2 linked regions of the Terriglobus albidus genome follow. The protein of the gene in region 2 binds, or shares a complex with, the protein of the main gene of each other region. Links are inferred from orthologs where the notes say so. Each region holds a gene or a part of one and is shown on either strand. Other genes may lie near its edges.

Evidence for each region.
Region 1: pnp (region 2) and FTW19_RS03850 share a complex: the UniProt entries of both Bacillus subtilis proteins name them as parts of the possible RNA degradosome complex. The link is inferred for Terriglobus albidus from one-to-one orthologs.

The regions. Positions count from the first base shown.
Region 1 is NZ_CP042806.1:923,489-931,560, reverse strand. What follows is about bases 3,288-6,137. They hold FTW19_RS03850 (6-phosphofructokinase), read right to left. Parts: upstream 5,311-6,137; coding sequence 4,264-5,310; downstream 3,288-4,263. Other genes in these bases: cysS (cysteine--tRNA ligase), read right to left, coding at 6,101-6,137; FTW19_RS03845 (HAD family hydrolase), read left to right, coding at 5,456-6,082; FTW19_RS03855 (MFS transporter), read left to right, coding at 3,288-3,988. Outside these bases: FTW19_RS03865 (choice-of-anchor X domain-containing protein), read right to left, coding at 1-572; FTW19_RS03860 (hypothetical protein), read right to left, coding at 1,076-2,425; more of FTW19_RS03855, read left to right, coding at 2,651-3,287; more of cysS, read right to left, coding at 6,138-7,582; tRNA (adenosine(37)-N6)-threonylcarbamoyltransferase complex transferase subunit TsaD, read right to left, coding at 7,746-8,072. UniProt on the Bacillus subtilis protein: Catalyzes the phosphorylation of D-fructose 6-phosphate to fructose 1,6-bisphosphate by ATP, the first committing step of glycolysis.
Region 2 is NZ_CP042806.1:4,012,252-4,020,592, forward strand. The notes cover bases 2,723-5,841. They hold pnp (polyribonucleotide nucleotidyltransferase), read right to left. Parts: upstream 5,456-5,841; coding sequence 2,990-5,455; downstream 2,723-2,989. Other genes in these bases: FTW19_RS15775 (hypothetical protein), read left to right, coding at 2,723-2,943; rpsO (30S ribosomal protein S15), read right to left, coding at 5,786-5,841. Outside these bases: FTW19_RS15760 (TIGR01777 family oxidoreductase), read left to right, coding at 1-646; FTW19_RS15765 (dienelactone hydrolase family protein), read right to left, coding at 903-1,700; FTW19_RS15770 (hypothetical protein), read left to right, coding at 1,736-2,146; more of FTW19_RS15775, read left to right, coding at 2,146-2,722; more of rpsO, read right to left, coding at 5,842-6,052; FTW19_RS15790 (endo-1,4-beta-xylanase), read right to left, coding at 6,159-7,313; FTW19_RS15800 (flagellar hook-associated protein 3), read right to left, coding at 7,577-8,341. UniProt on the Bacillus subtilis protein: Involved in mRNA degradation. Catalyzes the phosphorolysis of single-stranded polyribonucleotides processively in the 3'- to 5'-direction. Necessary for competence development in Bacillus subtilis.

The sequences.
Region 1 (8,072 bases), 3.1 Mb from region 2 along the record:
GGTGTGGCAGTGGTCGCGCTGTTGGTTGCGATATCCGAACCGTATCCCAGGAAGTCCAGCAACTGCGATCCTGTGCCGCACTGCGCAGCGGAGCTCGCGGTGAGCACCGTCTGTGTATTGGTCAAGGCGATTGCCTGCACCGTGCTGCTCAGGATGTTATCGCCGCTGGTGCCGTCGACGGTCGTCCCTTCGATCGTCTTCAGCCGATAGTCGTACGCAATCGGCGCCAGCGCCCCCGAAGTCGAGAGCGTTGGAGAGCTAGCCGAGATCATGTAATAGCCGCCAGCGGGAATCGCCAACGTCGGCAGCTTATAGACCGTCCAGGACGCCGTATTGCTCGTCCCGCTGTGGAGCTGGATGGCGCAGGTCGAGCAGTTGTACGTCGATGCCGTCGGGTTGAACAGAATGATCGTGTCCTGGCGGTAGGTGGCTCCGGCAAGCCCACCGGCTCCCGCAACCTCATACAGCTTCAGGCTTCCGTTCCCCGCCGCCGCTTGCATCAACGGCGCCTGCAGCAGTACAGCGAGCGCCACAATCCACACACCAATCCCCGATACCAAACCTTGCAGCATTCTCGTCCGCTTCATCTTCTTTATGAGCACCCGGAGCTTTCGCATGGACAGCGGTCGGCCTTCCACGCCAGACACACGGCGCCCGAAACAACACCACGGGTGCCGCAACCATGCGAAGCATGTTCTGATGCCCTCAGTATTGAGGCCCCATTTACACCGGGTAAAGTGACTTCACCCCGTGTAAACGGTGTCTACACCGGCTTTTTCCCGGGTTTCACCATGCTTTGTTACGGGACGAAGAACGGATGGCAATACACTGGGTGCCCCATCCATCGCATCGCGATGGGTGGGACATTCGCGCGAACCGGTGGGAGCCGAGGGCTTCAGCCCTCGGTTTACGAACTCCATAAGAAATGGGCTTTTAGCTCTGGGCCTTTCTGTCTGACACCGACAAAAGCCCAGGGCTATAAAGCCCATTCATTTTTGCGCTTTGAACCAGCGGGCTGAAGCCCGCTGCTCCCACCGCTCTAAACCCATTTTTCTGGATCTATCCAAACACCATCTCAATAAACCCGCTTAGCCACAATCTCCACCGTCGACGCACTCGAACTCACACTCGTCGTCCTAAGCAGAATCTCGAAAGGCCGTAACCCATTCGCATCCCGTGGCACGGTCTTGAGAAACGCACCAATCTCCCCATGCAGCAGGAACCCATAAGCGGCCTCGGTCCCAGCCGTAGTCAGCCCTTCGATCGCCAGCACCCGCCCGGCGCCGTCGATGTTCGGAAGAAACCCGATCACTGCGTACGTCGAGTAAGGAGGACTCGTGCTTCCATTCCGATAGATCTCCGGCTCACCTGGCTGCGGCCGGTTATTCAGAAAATAAGAGCTATACACCGTCTGATCGAACCGGAACCGGAAGTTCATCTGCGGCTCATACAACGTAACCCAGGGGGTACTGTACGCAGACCCAAGGAGAATCAGGTTTACCCCCTTCATGTCTTCCACGTGCAGTGCCCGTGCATTGCGCACCAGGACGTGAGTCTTCCGCGCCTCCGGCAGGGCTGTCATCGCTACCGCGGCATTCACATCGGGAACCCCGGTGTAACGTTCCCGGCTCAGCCGTTGCAGCTTCCGTTGTTCTTCCGTGCCGTTGCGATCGAACTGCGTAAAGTAGCTGCCGTCGCTGTACTCCTCCAGCGTCGCGGGCTTACCACTGAACTCTTCCAGCACCACCAGGCCGCTGTCGGCAGAAACGATCATCGTCTCCATCGATGGCTGAAAGATCTCTTTCCAGACAGGTCCCGCTGCTTCCGCCGCAGCGGTACGCTGCAGTGTCCACATCCTGGCCCCGGCAAGGCCGGCGAGCAATAGCCCCAGCAGCAATGCCGCGGCCCACACTCCTCGGCGGCGCGATGGCGCATCTCCAGCGTCGTCCGCCATCGGCGGATTCATCATCAGCGGCGCACTCTTCTCTGGTTCACCCTGCTCCGGAAAATTCTTCGTCACAAGCTGGGGTAAAGCGATACGCTCTTCGAACACCGCACAATATCTGCCCCGTGGAACCAGAATCCGCAGTGGCTCATCTCGCTCGTGCTCTTCAAAATAACGATCGAGACGCTGGCGAAGCTGACGTGCATAGGTGCGAACAATATTGTCTTCGCTGGTTTTGAAGTCAGGCCGCCGTTTGAAGACGACGATACCGATGTTGCGCTCAGTCAGATCCTCGGTCCGGTTGGCAATCGTCCGCTCACAGACGAACAGCAGAAACTTCGCCAGCAGCGGTGCGCTGGCAAAGGTCGGGCTCTCCGCTACTCGTACCGCCAGCCGCCATCGAATGTCATCCTCGGGCAGGGAGGACTCGTTTTCGAAAATAGGAATCTCTTCTTCGCGGTAGAGCAGCTGTGTATTCATCGTTTGTCAGAGTGTGCTGTGTTCGAGGGGGGACGTACTGAATCTCTTCTCGGAGGGTAGGGGATAGCGGTTAACACGCCGTGAATTTCAACTTCCTGTTCATTTCCGGTCACTTGCCGGAGGAAAAAGCAGGACATTCGCCCGTGGTGTTAGTCTCTCCTCCATCCGAAAATAGTTAAAACGTTTGTTCCCTGGAACTGCGCGCACCATCTTACAGGACTCCGTATGGCCTTTGAACCCTCTGATCCCGGGTCCCGCTCCACAGCGGACCAGTTTTCCGGTTACCCGGACTTAAAGAAGCGCTGGCTTTACATCATGCCGGTCGTCTTCGTTACCTACAGCCTCGCCTACGTCGACCGGGCGAACTATGGATTCGGCGCCGCCGCGGGCCTGGCAGACTCTCTGAAGATCACCTCCGCCCAGTCCGCTCTGCTGGGGTCACTCTTCTTCCTCGGTTACTTCGTCTTCCAGATTCCCGGCGCGGCCTACGCCCGCAAACGCTCCGCCCGTCTGCTCATCGGTCTTGCCCTGGCAAGCTGGGGAATCCTCGCTTCGTTGACGGGCGTCATCACCCAGTACTGGGTTCTGGCCATCGACCGCTTTCTGCTGGGAGCAGCCGAGAGCTTCATCCTGCCGGGCATGCTCATCCTGCTGACCAAATGGTTCACCAAATCGGAGCGATCCCGGACCAACACGCTGCTGATCCTCGGCAACCCGGTCACAGTCCTCTGGATGTCGGCCGCTACCGGCTACATCATCAAGGCCTTCGGCTGGCAGATGACCTTCGTGATCGAGGGACTTCCCTCCGTCCTCTGGGGGATCATCTGGTTCCTCGTCATTCGCGACAGCCCTGAAAAGACCTCCTGGGTCTCAACGGAAAGCACCACGAAGCTCAGCGAGGTCCTGGCGAAGGAACAGGCCAAGCTTCCCAAAGTCGCGAACCTGTCCAGCGCCTATACCAATCCCAACGTCATTCTGCTCTGCATGCAGTACTTCCTCTGGAGCGTTGGCGTCTATGGCTTCGTCCTCTGGCTTCCGGTCATGATCAAGGGCGGCTCCTCACAGGGAATCGGCATGACCGGCCTGCTGAGCTCCATCCCGTACGCATGCGCCATCATCCTTATGCTGCTGGTCAGCTACTTCTCTGACCGCACTGCCAAGCGCACCCGCTTTGTTTGGCCCTTCCTCATCCTCGCAGGAGCAGCCTTCTTCGGTTCATATCTCAGCGCCGGCCAGAGCTTCTGGACCTCCTTCGCCTTCCTCATCGTCGCAGGCGGCGCCATGTACGCTCCATACGGCCCGTTCTTCGCCATCATTCCCGAGATGCTGCCAAGCAACGTCTCGGGCGAGGTCACGGCTCTGGTCAACAGCCTTGGCGCTCTAGGCTCCTTCGCCGGAAGCTACCTGGTCGGATGGCTGCAGGGATACACAGGCAGCTCCAAAGCGGGCTATCTACTGATGTCGATTGCTCTTACTCTCGCAGGCCTGCTCATCCTCCCACTCAAGTCGGAAGCACACCGCACCGAAGCACCCATCGCCGCAGAGCCCGCTATCGTGGAGTAAACGCTCTAAAAGCAGCATCTCCTTACCTGGCGAGTAGGGACAAATTCGCTTTGTGTTTGTCAGGAGTCTAGGTATTCCGAACCCACCCTAGCGTTGCGAGGGTGGGGCACCCGGCAGATACGACAAGCAGATTTCTCCGCTACGCTCCGAAATGACAAACAAAAGTGTGTCATGCTTCTAAGCGCTGAAGGCGCGTTCTATATTTCAGCCAAGGCGAATTCGCGATACGCCAACGATGTCGTCTTCAACCCGTACACCGCCGTGTACTTTGCGTGTCAGCCGCTGGCTTCTGCGCTGAGGCCCGAGTATTTGAGGGCCGGCGGACGGAGGGCAGTAATCACACCCATCAACTGGGCGTCGACACCGCGCGGCGGAGCCACAGCATCTTCCAACGGGATATCGACAATCACGGAGTTCTTCAGCGCTACCATCCTGCCATACCGGCGCTCATTCACGACATCGACAGCCGCGACGCCATAACGCGTTGCGAGCTGACGGTCATAAGCCGTCGGCGTACCGCCACGCTGAACATGGCCGAGGCTGATGCTGCGTGTCTCGTATCCGGTCCGCTCTTCAATCACTTTGGCCAGCGCAACACCAATGCCCCCCAGCTTTCTGCTGGGAGAGGCCCACTCCGTGTTCGGCAGGTGGGCTCCTTCAGCCGCAACGATGATGGCGTATTGCCGTCCTTCCTGCCACTCGTACTGCACCTGTGCGCAGATATCATCCAGATCAATCGGTCTCTCAGGAATCACGATCACATGGGCACCGCCGGCAAGCCCGGCACAGGCCGCGATCCAACCCGTATGCCGGCCCATCACCTCGCATATGATGACGCGATTGTGAGCCTCAGCCGTGGTATGCAGACGGTCAATCGCTTCCGTGGCAACGTTCACTGCAGTATCGAATCCGAAACACATATCCGTGCCGCTGAGATCGTTATCGATCGTCTTCGGAACACCGACAACGTTCACACCTACCTCGGTCAGCGCCAGGCTGGCGGCCTGTGTTCCGTTACCGCCGATGGCAATCAGGGCTTCAACACCATGACGGGCCATGGTCTGCATGCATTTCACATACCCGCCATGCACCTGCCGGATATCGAGGCGCGAAGACCGCAGAATGGTTCCTCCGCGTGAAAGGATCTCGTCGGTTGTCTGAAGATTCAGCGGCATCGAAAGGTCTTCGATCAATCCGCGCCAACCTTCGGTAAAGCCGACAAACTCGTTCCCATAGTGCAGAACGCCCTTCCTCACCGCTGCCCGGATCACTGCATTCAGACCGGGACAATCACCACCCGCAGTTACGATACCTATACGCATTGCTTTTTCCCATCAGAAGAAAGCCCGTTCTCTGATGCGGCTCAAGAATAGCACCGCACACCTCTCAAAGGGGGTGTTTCCGCCGAAGTTCCTCCTTTGAATTCAGTTCTCCAGCGGAATACAGAGACACTCCTATACTGTCTTCATGCGCTCTTTGAACACACTCTCTGAAGCCGCACAGCAAGCCGATGCATTGATCTTCGACTGCGATGGAACGCTGGTCGATACCATCCCGGCTCACCTGCATGCACTCCAGGTTGGGTTTGAACGCATCGGCCTCAACTTTCCCGCCGAATGGTTTCATCAAAACCACTCACTGACAGCGGATGCACTGCTGCAGAAGTTCCAGGATGACGGTCTTGGACAGATTGAGGATCCCAAGGCAGTTCTCGCGAAGCATCAGGTTCTCTTCCGCGAAAGCCTGCACATGCTCGAAGAGGTATCGGTCATCGCGTCGATTGCCCGCGAGTACAAGGGGAAACTCCCCATGGCCGTCGCCTCGAATGGAAATCGTGTGAACGTAGAGGTCAGCCTCGAAGCTGTAGACCTCCTTCCATATTTCGATGCGATCGTCGCCAGGGAAGATGTCCTTCACGGCAAGCCGGAACCTGACGTCTATCTCGAAGCCGCGCATCGCCTCAACGTCGCTCCCAATCGCTGCCTCGTCTTCGAAGACTCAGAGACCGGCCTGGCAGCCGGCCGCGCCGCCGGCGCCAAAGTCATCGACATCCGCGAGTACTATCAACCTGCCTGGCAGCAAGCAGGTCACTAGAGCATTTTTCCTGTAGCTCTACTTACGCTTCCAGCGGACGCCTTCTTTTGAGTCTTCGATGATGATGCCCTTCTCCAGGAGCTCGTTGCGGATGGCGTCGGCGCGGGCGAAGTTGCGTTGCTTTTTAGCCAGCGTGCGTTCTGCGACGAGCTTGTCCACCTCTTCGTCGCTGAGCGACATGGTGGCGAGCAGCTCGGGTGAGGCCTGATCGAGTTTGCCTTCTTTTTCTGCCCAGGCGAGAGCGGCTTTGGTGAGTTCGGCGTCGCGGTCGGTGAGGACAGCGAAGACACCATCGAAGGAGGCCAGTACGGCTTCGATCTCCGGCACATTGCCGGCGAGCAGCTTTCCGCTATCCATCGCGGAGTTGGCGGCGCGGATCAGGTCAAAGACTGCGGCACGTGCAACGGCAGTGTTCAGATCGTCGGCCATAGCCGCGGCAAAGCCTTCAGCAGCCTTCTTCGTAGCAGCAGAGATCTCTTCGTTGACTCCCTCGGCGAAGCTTCCTTTGCGTAAGCGATCGACAAAGGTGCGCAGGCGGTCGATGGCGTTGGTCGACTCCGTCAAGCCATCGAAGGTGAAGTTCATCTGGTTGCGGTAGGGGACGCTCAGCAGCAGGAAGCGGATGGCGGAGGCGCGATAGCCCTTCAGCAACAGGTCGCGCAGGGTGAAGAAGTTCCCTTCACTCTTGGACATCTTCTTGCCTTCCACCAGAAGGAAGCGGACGTGCATCCAGTGCTGAGCGAAGGGCTTACCGGTAGCAGCTTCGCTCTGGGCTATTTCATTTTCGTGGTGGGGGAACATCAGATCTTCGCCGCCGGCGTGCAGGTCAAGGGTCTCGCCAAGGTACTTCATCGCCATGGCCGAACACTCAATGTGCCAGCCTGGGCGGCCGCAGCCGATGGCCGTATTCCACTGTGCTTCGCCCGGCTTTGGAGCCTTCCAGAGAGCGAAGTCGCGGGCAGCATCCTTCTCGTACTCGTCCACGTCCACACGAGCGCCGTCTTCGATGCCGTCGAAGTCTTTTTTGGAGAGCTTGCCGTAGGCCGGGAAGCGGGCGATGCGGAAGTACCAGCTTCCGTCCTCGGTCTTGTAGGCGATGTCTTCGCTGGCCAGCTTCTCGATGAGCGACACCATCTCCGGAATGTTTTCGGTGGCCTTGGCGACGAACTCCGGCTTCTCGATGCCAAGCGCTTCCAGGTCTTCAAAGAAGGCCTGGGTGAACTTGGCGGTGTAGTCCTGGATGGGCATCTGCGCGGCGGCGGCGTTGCGGATGATCTTGTCGTCCACGTCCGTCACGTTCATGACATGTTCCACCTTCATGCCCGATTGGCGGGCGAAGCGGCGCAGCGCGTCGACGTGCAGGAAGGTGCGGAAGTTGCCGATGTGCCCGTAGTCGTACACCGTGGGTCCGCAGGCATACATGCGCAGGGTGTTGTCCCGTTGAGGCGTAAGGGGTTCAACGGTGGTGGTCAGGGTATTAAAGAGCTTGATCTCAGGCATTCCGGAGGGCACTTTCCTTGTAGATTCTACCCGTCCGGCCAACAGATGTCTTAGAGCATTTTCCTGTTGCTGGGTATCCCGAAAGGGATCCGTAGCGGCGTTTTCATTGCGGAAAACGCCCATAGATGCACAGACCCCGCACTACACCTACAGGAAAAATGCTCTACCCCAGCCGCAACTGGGGGGTTGCGTTTAATTCATCCGAAGCGAAGAGTCCGGCGGCGAACTTCGGCCAGGCAGCGGCGGCGATCATGGCGGCGTTGTCCGTGGCCAGCGCCAGTGAGGGGAAGGCGATCTGGAGGTGGCGGGCGGCAGCTTCGGCAGACATCCGCTCGCGCAGAGCCCGGTTGGCGGCAACTCCCCCGGAGACGACAATACTGCCGGCGCCGAACTCCTCCGCCGCGCGCATGGTCTGTTTGACCAGATAGCCGACGACCGCCTTCTGGAATGAGGCGATCAGGTCCAGGGTCTCGCGGTCGCAGAGGGCGAG
Region 2 (8,341 bases):
ACGGCCGCCACGCGTATGGCTTAACGCTTCCGCTGTCGATATCTACCCCCACACACTTGCTCCCACTCCCGAGACCACCATCAGCGGATATCAAGACACAGGAGCGATGGACAGCACCACTCCCGAGTCATGGCGGTTCCTTTCCGAAGTAGTGTGGCAGTGGGAAGAAGCCTTTCGAATGGAACAGGTACCGGGCACCCGCAAGGTGGCGTTGCGCACCACGCTGATGCTCTCTCCGGACCAGGGCGGCGTCTTTCGGCTGCTGTCGACACTGGCGCGATTCGGTCTCGGCGGGCCGCAGGGGTCCGGAAAGCAATTCGTATCGTGGATACACCACACCGACTACGCCCGGGCCGTGGAGTTCCTGATCGAACGAGAGGACATCGCAGGTCCTGTGAATATCACCAGTCCGCAGCCGCTGTCGAATCGCGAGTTTATGCGCTTGCTGCGGCAAGCTGTTCGCATGCCCATCGGCCTGCCTGCGCCCGCCTTCGGAATCCAACTCAGTTCCCTTCTATTACGGACGGAACCGGTGCTGGTCCTGAAGTCGCGATGCAGCGTCCCGACGGTGTTACAGCAACACGGATTCACATGGAGCTTTCCGGACTGGCCATCAGCTGTGCAGGATCTGGTATTGGGGCATTGAATGATTACAGAAGCGAATGATTGAATAACGTTTGAGCTTCGTGGGCAGCTCAAAACGCTTGTCATCCTGGAACGCTCGGGATCCCCAGCGAACTTGTTTGCTGGGGTGATTAGCGAAGGACCTGCTTTTCGGTCAACAGATATCGGCAGAAAAGCGGATTTCTCCGCTCCCTTTGGTCGCTGCGAAATGACAAACAAAAAGGCGGTTCAAGCTGCACTCGAACCGCCTCATGCATGAAGCACTCGTTCCGGCTGCGTTAACCGCCCACGGCTACACGGCGATGGAAAAGCTCAAGCGCCATCCCGTAACCCCAGCGTGCAAGAGCGGGATCATAGCGAGGCCCCTCGTCCCGAAGGAAGGCATGCGCCCCATTCACTTCGTGCCAGGTAAAGTTCAGGTTCAGCTCATCCAGGCGCGCAAGAATCTTTCTCCGGCCTTCGAGTGGAACGTGGGGATCCTGCCGTCCCCAGATCATCAAGAGCTCGCCTTTGATCTCAGACGCACGTGCCAGAGAATCATCTCCGCTTACGCTCAGCGATCCCTTATGAATATCGGTTCCGTAGAAACAGACGGTTGCCAGCACGTCCGGATTCATCGCCGCGCGAAACGCAAGGTGACCGCCAATGCAGATGCCCATGACGCCAAGCCGTCCGGTACAGTCCGGACGCTGCTTCAGATGGTCTAGCACCGCACGCGCATCTCCGTCATAGCCTGCCAGCGTCTTCGTAGTCTTCAGTGCATTGCCTCGATCGCTTCCCGCCTGGTCATAACCCAGCACCGTCCCTGCGCTCTCAAACTCGTGATAGATCTCCGGAATAGCGACGATATACCCATGTCCGGCAATCATGGCTGCGGTACGGCGAATGGGACCTGTTACCTGGAAGATCTCCGTGTAGAAGAGAACGCCAGGATACTTGCCCTCTCCGGCCGGACGGAAGATATGTACCCGCATCGGACCGGTGGGCGTGGAGAGTTCTACATGTTCGTTTTCCAGAATCGTCATGCACACCACTATAGAAGAGAAAAAGTTCAGCTCGATCCGAGGGTGTGTCATCAAACTCCAGCCGTCAGCGCTACACTGATGGTGCAATGGCTGCGAGCATGTATATCGTCGTGGAAGGAGAGGACCCCGGCTACGACATCTTTGTGAATGGGCGGGCCCTGGCCCGTCACGAGGATGCCATCGAAAAGCTGGCGCTCCGCCTGAATGTAAAGCCCCTGATCGAGTTCTTCTCAGCCGACGAGAACTCCATGGCGCTGTTGATTGAAGAGGGCGCCGGCAATCCCGAGCTTCTGAGACGTATGCCTCCACCCCAATGGTATGCACCGGCGGACGGCTTGCTGACCGTGCAGACGCTGCTTGATGACCTGCGCAAAGAACCGCAGCTTCTTGGCTCTGAGACGTCGATCGTGATCGCTGAACTGGAAGAGTACGAGACCGTACTGCTGAAAGCAGCCGTGCGCGGCCACCGCTGGCATCTTGCTGTCAGTTGGCGCTGATGCGGCAGATCTCGGCGCTTCTGCTGCTGTGCTTCCTCTGGGGCATGGAGTGGCTGCGTGAGCTCCTGGTACTACCCGCTACGCCATCTACATTACGTGCAGCAATCACCTGTACTCTCGCTGCGCTTCTGTATGCTCTTTTTCCTCCGGAACGCTGCAGCAGCCGACGCGGCATCCTCTCTGCGTTGGGACTTTTTGCGGTTCCCTTGCTGCTACAGCAAGCCGCCCATCTCTCCGGTTACACCAGTGCCGCACTCTGGACTCTCACGCCCGTCCTGATCGTGGTTGTATGCGGGGCACGATCTACCGGTCTGCGGCAGGAGATGTTAATCGCCGCCCTGGCCGGTGTCGCTGGAACATTACTCATCCTTCCATTCCAAGTCCCTGCGTCTCCCTCCGAGGGACTTCACTGGCTGCTCCTTCTTACCGGCATTACCAGCGCAGCCGTCGCTTCAGTCCTGGCGCCGGCTGCAGCGGGCTTCAGAACTACCGGCCTGTTGAGCGCTGCCGTCATTCTTTGGATCGCAACCATCGCACGGGGACCAATCTCCCTTTCGCTGCCTGAGTTGCTTTGGATCGCCTGTATCGATCTGCCGGCGCTGTTCCTGCTTCTCTGGCTACTGCCGCAGGTACGTCCGGAGGCGTTGGGCACACGCTATCTTTTGCCCATGGCCATCACGATCCTGACCAGTTGGGTCGCTCTTCACCAACAAATGACGGTCCGCTTTGCCGGCGGGGTTCTTCTTCTGCTGACGTCTTCCGCAGGCCTCATCTTGCTCTCACGACGCATGGCTTAAAACGAAACCGGACTGCCGTAGCAGTCCGGTTTCGTTTCGTTATGCCTTAGGCAGGGCGATTGCCGCCACCCTGCTGTCCGCCACCCTGTCCACCGGGACGGCGTCCGCCGCGACGGCGACGACGGCCACGGCCACCATCACGCTTTGGCTGTCCCTGTCCGCCACCCTGAACGAAGCCTCCGGGAACATCAGAGCGGTTGAAGTTCTCATCACCGCCCTCGTTCTCGCCTTCTCCATCGAAGTCATCGTCGCCTTCCTCATCATCCTCTTCGAAATCGTCGCCACCCTCGATAGTGATGGTGGGTGCATTCGACGGCTGACGCTCGGGACGCGGAGCACGTGGGCCACGGTCGCTCTTGCCACCTTCCTGCGCGCTCTTACCACCTTCCTGCGGCGCAGCGACCGGAGGCAGACCGAGCTTCTCACGCTGTTCGCGAAGAACAGCCTTGCGGGAGAGCTTGATGCGGTTGCCTTCAATGCCCAGGACCTTGACCAGGACCTGATCGCCTTCACGCAGCTCGTCTTTCACGTCCTTCACACGGTGCTCTGCGATCTCGGAGACGTGCAGCAGGCCATCGGTGCCGGGGAAGATCTCGACGAACGCGCCGAACTCCGCCAGACGGACGACCTTGCCCAGATAGGTCTTGCCAACCTCGGGCACAGCAGTAAGGTCGCTGATCATCTGGATCGCGCGCTCCAGTCCATCGGCGTCCGAGGAGGCTACATTGACGCGGCCGGAATCGTCGACGTCGATCTTCACTCCCGTTGCATCGATGATGCCGCGGATCACCTTGCCGCCCGGTCCGATCAGATCGCGGATCTTGTCGGTCGGAATCTGCATGGTGTGGATACGCGGAGCGTAAGCCGAAGGCTTCTCGCTCGGAGCAGCAATAACGGCGTCCATCTTGTCCAGCAGGAAGAGACGAGCGACGCGTGCCTGCTCCAGGGCCTCACGCATGATCTGCGCGGTGATGCCCATGATCTTGATGTCCATCTGGAGAGCGGTGATACCGTTGCGGGTACCAGCCACCTTGAAGTCCATGTCACCGTAGTGGTCTTCCGCACCAGCGATATCGGTCAGCACGGCGTACTTATCGCCTTCCTTCACCAGACCCATCGCGATACCCGCGACAGCGGCCTTCAGCTTGATGCCGGCGTGCATCAGCGCGAGAGATGCACCGCAGACCGTTGCCATGGAGGACGAACCATTCGACTCCAGGATGTCCGAGACGACACGCAGCACATAGGGCGACTCGGCCTCGGAAGGCAGAACCGCTTCGATGGCGCGCGACGCCAGGGCTCCGTGACCGATCTCGCGGCGGCCAACGCCCGACATACGGCCCACTTCGCCGACCGAAAACGGCGGGAAGTTGTAGTGGAGCATGAAGGTCTTCTTCTGCTCGCCGGTGTAGGTCTCGAGGCGCTGCGCATCGTCGCCGGTACCGAGAGTGGCCGTCACCAGCGCCTGCGTCTCACCACGGGTGAACAACGCTGAACCGTGGGTACGGGGAAGAACGCCAACCTCGATGTCGATCTGGCGGATCTGGTCGAAGGCACGGCGATCAGGACGGATACGCTCATCGAGCACCTGCTCGCGGAAGGTGTTTTCGCGCAGCAGCTCGTAGTACTTCGAAAGCTTCTTCGGAGCATCGGGCTCATCAGCCGGCAGAGCGGCCTTCAGCTCGTCCTTGATCTCCTTGACCTTGGCATAGCTGTCGATCTTCGCGTACTTCTGCGTGTCGAGTGCATCCTTCAGGCGGTCTCCCACCCTGGACTTCAGCTCGTTGTAATAGGCCTCGTCCTTCTCGACGGCGGCAACAGCGCGCTTGGTCTTGCCGGCCTTCTGCACGAGTTCCTCGATCACTGCAACGATCTTCTTGATCTCGCCATGACCGAACTCAATCGCGTCGACAACCTTATCCTCGGCAACTTCCTTGGCTCCGGACTCGATCATCACAATGCCGTCCTTGGTACCGACAACCATGATGTTGAGAAGGCTCTTTTCCTTCTCTTCATAGGTCGGGTTGACGACAAACTGGTCGTCGATCAGACCGACGCGGACTGCGCCGACCGGACCGGAAAACGGGATGTCCGACAGCGCCAGGGCGCAGGATGCAGCATTGATGGCGACGACGTCAGGATCGTTTTCCTTGTCCGCGGAATAAACGAATCCGACGACCTGCGTCTCATTGCGGAAGCCCTCCGGGAACAGCGGGCGAATCGGACGATCGATCTGCCGTGCGGTCAGAATCTCCTTCTCCGAAGGGCGTCCCTCACGCTTGATGAAGCCGCCGGGGATACGTCCGCCGGCATACGTAAACTCGCGATACTCCACGGTAAGCGGGAAGAAATCGATACCTTCCTTAGGCTCCGGGCTGGCAACAGCCGTGCCGAGGACTACGGTATCGCCGCTGGTCGTCAGCGCAGCGCCAGAGGCCTGCTTCGCGATCCGTCCCGTCTCAAATGTAATCCGCTTGCCACCGGCAAGCTCAACAGTCACTTCCTGTTTCATCTAGTGTTCTCTCTTTCTTTCTCTTCTGTCTTCGTCTCGAAACCTGGTGTTGTGCGTCTGTCAGACACACGAATGCAAAGACATGGCGGACCTCAGGCACAGGCCATGCAATGCGAAAAACTTGGGTTGGGGGTGCCCTGACAGAGGCGCGCCTGGCTGTTCAGCTACCATCGCGCCTGTCATTACCGCGCGCTCCGGAGGGGCGGAAAAGCATAAACGGCTGCTGAAGCCCGCATAGCGGACCCCGCAGCCGTATATGGAAACTTCGTGCGCGTGGGCATAGTTACTCGTGCCGCGTAAAGCTCAACCGGAAGCAGATGTTGAATCCGCTTACTTACGGATGCCCAGCTTGCCGATCACTTCGCGGTAGCGGTCAGAGTCGTTCTTCTTGAGGTAGTCCAGCAGGCGACGGCGCTTGCTGACCAGCATCAGCAGGCCGCGACGGGAGCCATGGTCCTTCTTATGGGTCTTGAAGTGCTCCGTCAGCTCGCCGATCCGCTCGCTCAGAATCGCAATCTGGACCTCGGGGCTACCAGTATCCGAATCATGCGTGCGGAATTTGGTGATAATTTCTGTCTTCTTGGCAGGTGCTAACACGGGATTACGTTGCTCCTCTACTTCTCTTCTCTTAAATTCACTCGTCTAGTGTCCTGTGTAGGATACCATTTTTGTCACCTTTAGCCTACAGACCTGGCCCTTTAGCCTACAGACCTGTCTTTGACGGCGTCGAACGCGTTTCCATGGCTGCTCTTGCCGCATAAAACGCCTCCTTCGGGCGAAGGTTCTGGTCGAAGAGCAGCGGACGGGTCTGGTCGTCACGTCCATTTTCATACCGCAACCAGCTCTGGCCGTCATCGACACCCCAGAACAGGACCGCCGTGACAGCCCGCTCTTCCAGCGCCATCGCCAGAAAACGGCTGTAGGTCTGGGCGACCTCCACATCCTGCCTCCCAGGAGTCCGGTCCACCTCCCGATCATTGACGTCCATCTCACTCAGGAAGATCTGGAGCCCCATCTCACGCACCCGCTCCATAAATCGCTGCAGACCCGGACCATAGCTGTACATCGGCCGGGCTGAAATATGGCACTGAATCCCGACCGCATCGAGAGGCACACGTCTCGCCTTCAGCCGCCGCAATAAGAGCAACACCGCACTGCGCTTCTGCTCCGCGTCGTAAGTCTCGCTCTCGATGCCGTAGTCGTTATAACTCAGAAGCGCCGCAGGATCTGCCGCACGTGCCGCCTGAAAAGCCACTTCGATATAGTCCGGCCCCACCATTCGAAGCCAGAACGAGTTCCGCAGGCCATCCGGGCGATTGTCCTTTACCTCGACGGCCTCATTCACAACGTCCCAGGAGTGCATTCTCCCCGCATATCGGCCTGTAACTGTCTGAATGTGTTCGGTCAATTGCCGGCGGGCCTCCTGCGCGGAATCGATCGCCTCGACCCACGACGGCAGCGCCCGGTGCCAGCACAGCGTATGCCCGCGCAGACGAATCCGGTTCTGCTCCGCAAAGGTAAGCAATGCATCCGCCTGCTCGAACGAATATTGTCCAAGTGCAGGCCGCAGTGCGCCCCACTTCATCGCATTTTCAGGAACAATCAGGCTGGCCTGCTCACGCACTACGGCTACATAGTGCGGGTCCTGCAACAGTTTCGGATCCACGGCGAACCCTGTCAAAAGACGATGCTCTGCTGCGACAGAGCGCAGAGACCACTGTCCTGAAATCTCGCGGGTGGGAGCCTGTTTCGGAGCCGGAGCAGACGTCTTCTTCCCGCAACCGATCAATGGAGCAAGACCTGCGCCCGCGGCGGAGAGAAGACCATACCGCAACAGCTCGCGGCGAGGCAGATTCATTCCCCGCCCCGTTTCCCCGCCAGATCGCGAATTTCACCGGTCCAGCGCAAAAAACGCATCAGTTGCCCACGCTCCCGCCAGGCAAACCGGAAGAAATCCGATGCCGTAATCTGCTCTGCCTTCAACCCGGAATAGGTTTCAAGACGCCAGCGCAGGTAAGGAGAGTTCCACGGCCTCAGCCTGTGGCCCTTCGTCGCATTCCAAAGAAACAGCAGCCCACCAAACATTCCGCTGTCAGTATAGGGCGTGGGCGTGCCATCACCCTATGAGAGGAAGTCGAAGAGATTGGATTTGCCCAGGGACGCAATCACACTCAGCAATGCCTTCTGCTGGGTTTGGGTATTGCTGAGATCTGTAGCAACCTGGGCCGGATCGGCACTCAACAGCTCTGTCTGGGAAATCGTAATCTCCGACTTACGCTGGCTGGCCGTATCGCTGGCGCTCTGAACGGCAGACAGCGAGTTCTCAAAAGCTGCGCGCTGCGCCGTAACTGTATTCAATGCCGCCCCAAGCTTGCCTGTCGCCGTCGTATCCCCGGAGGTCGCGCCGGCAATAGCATCGTCCAGAGCGCTGAGAGCCTGCGAGAAGATGTTCGATCCCGGCACATTGGTGGCGATCTTCTGCCCTGTCGGAGTGGTTACGTACTGGATCGAGCTGTCTCCGGAATAGGTTCCATTCGAAGCAAATGCGGGAGCGTCAGTAGCGCTGCCGGCAAAGAGATATTGCCCCTGGAAAGAGCTGTTCGCCATGGAAAGGACCGTGGACTTGATGTTCTGCAGCTGCTGCGCCACGGTGGCTTTCGCGTCGGCATTCAGCGTTCCGTTGTTTGCCTGCGTCGACAGCGAAATCGCCTGGGTCAACTGCTGCACCACTGTGCTCAAGGCGCTGTCGGCTGTCTGCATGCGGCCGGTGAGACCGGTCGCCGTATTGATAAACGTGTCGTTGAGGGCAAGCTCTGACTGCATGCGGGCTGCACTGCTGACGGCGACAGAGTCATCCGACAACTGATTCACGCGCGATCCGCTCGA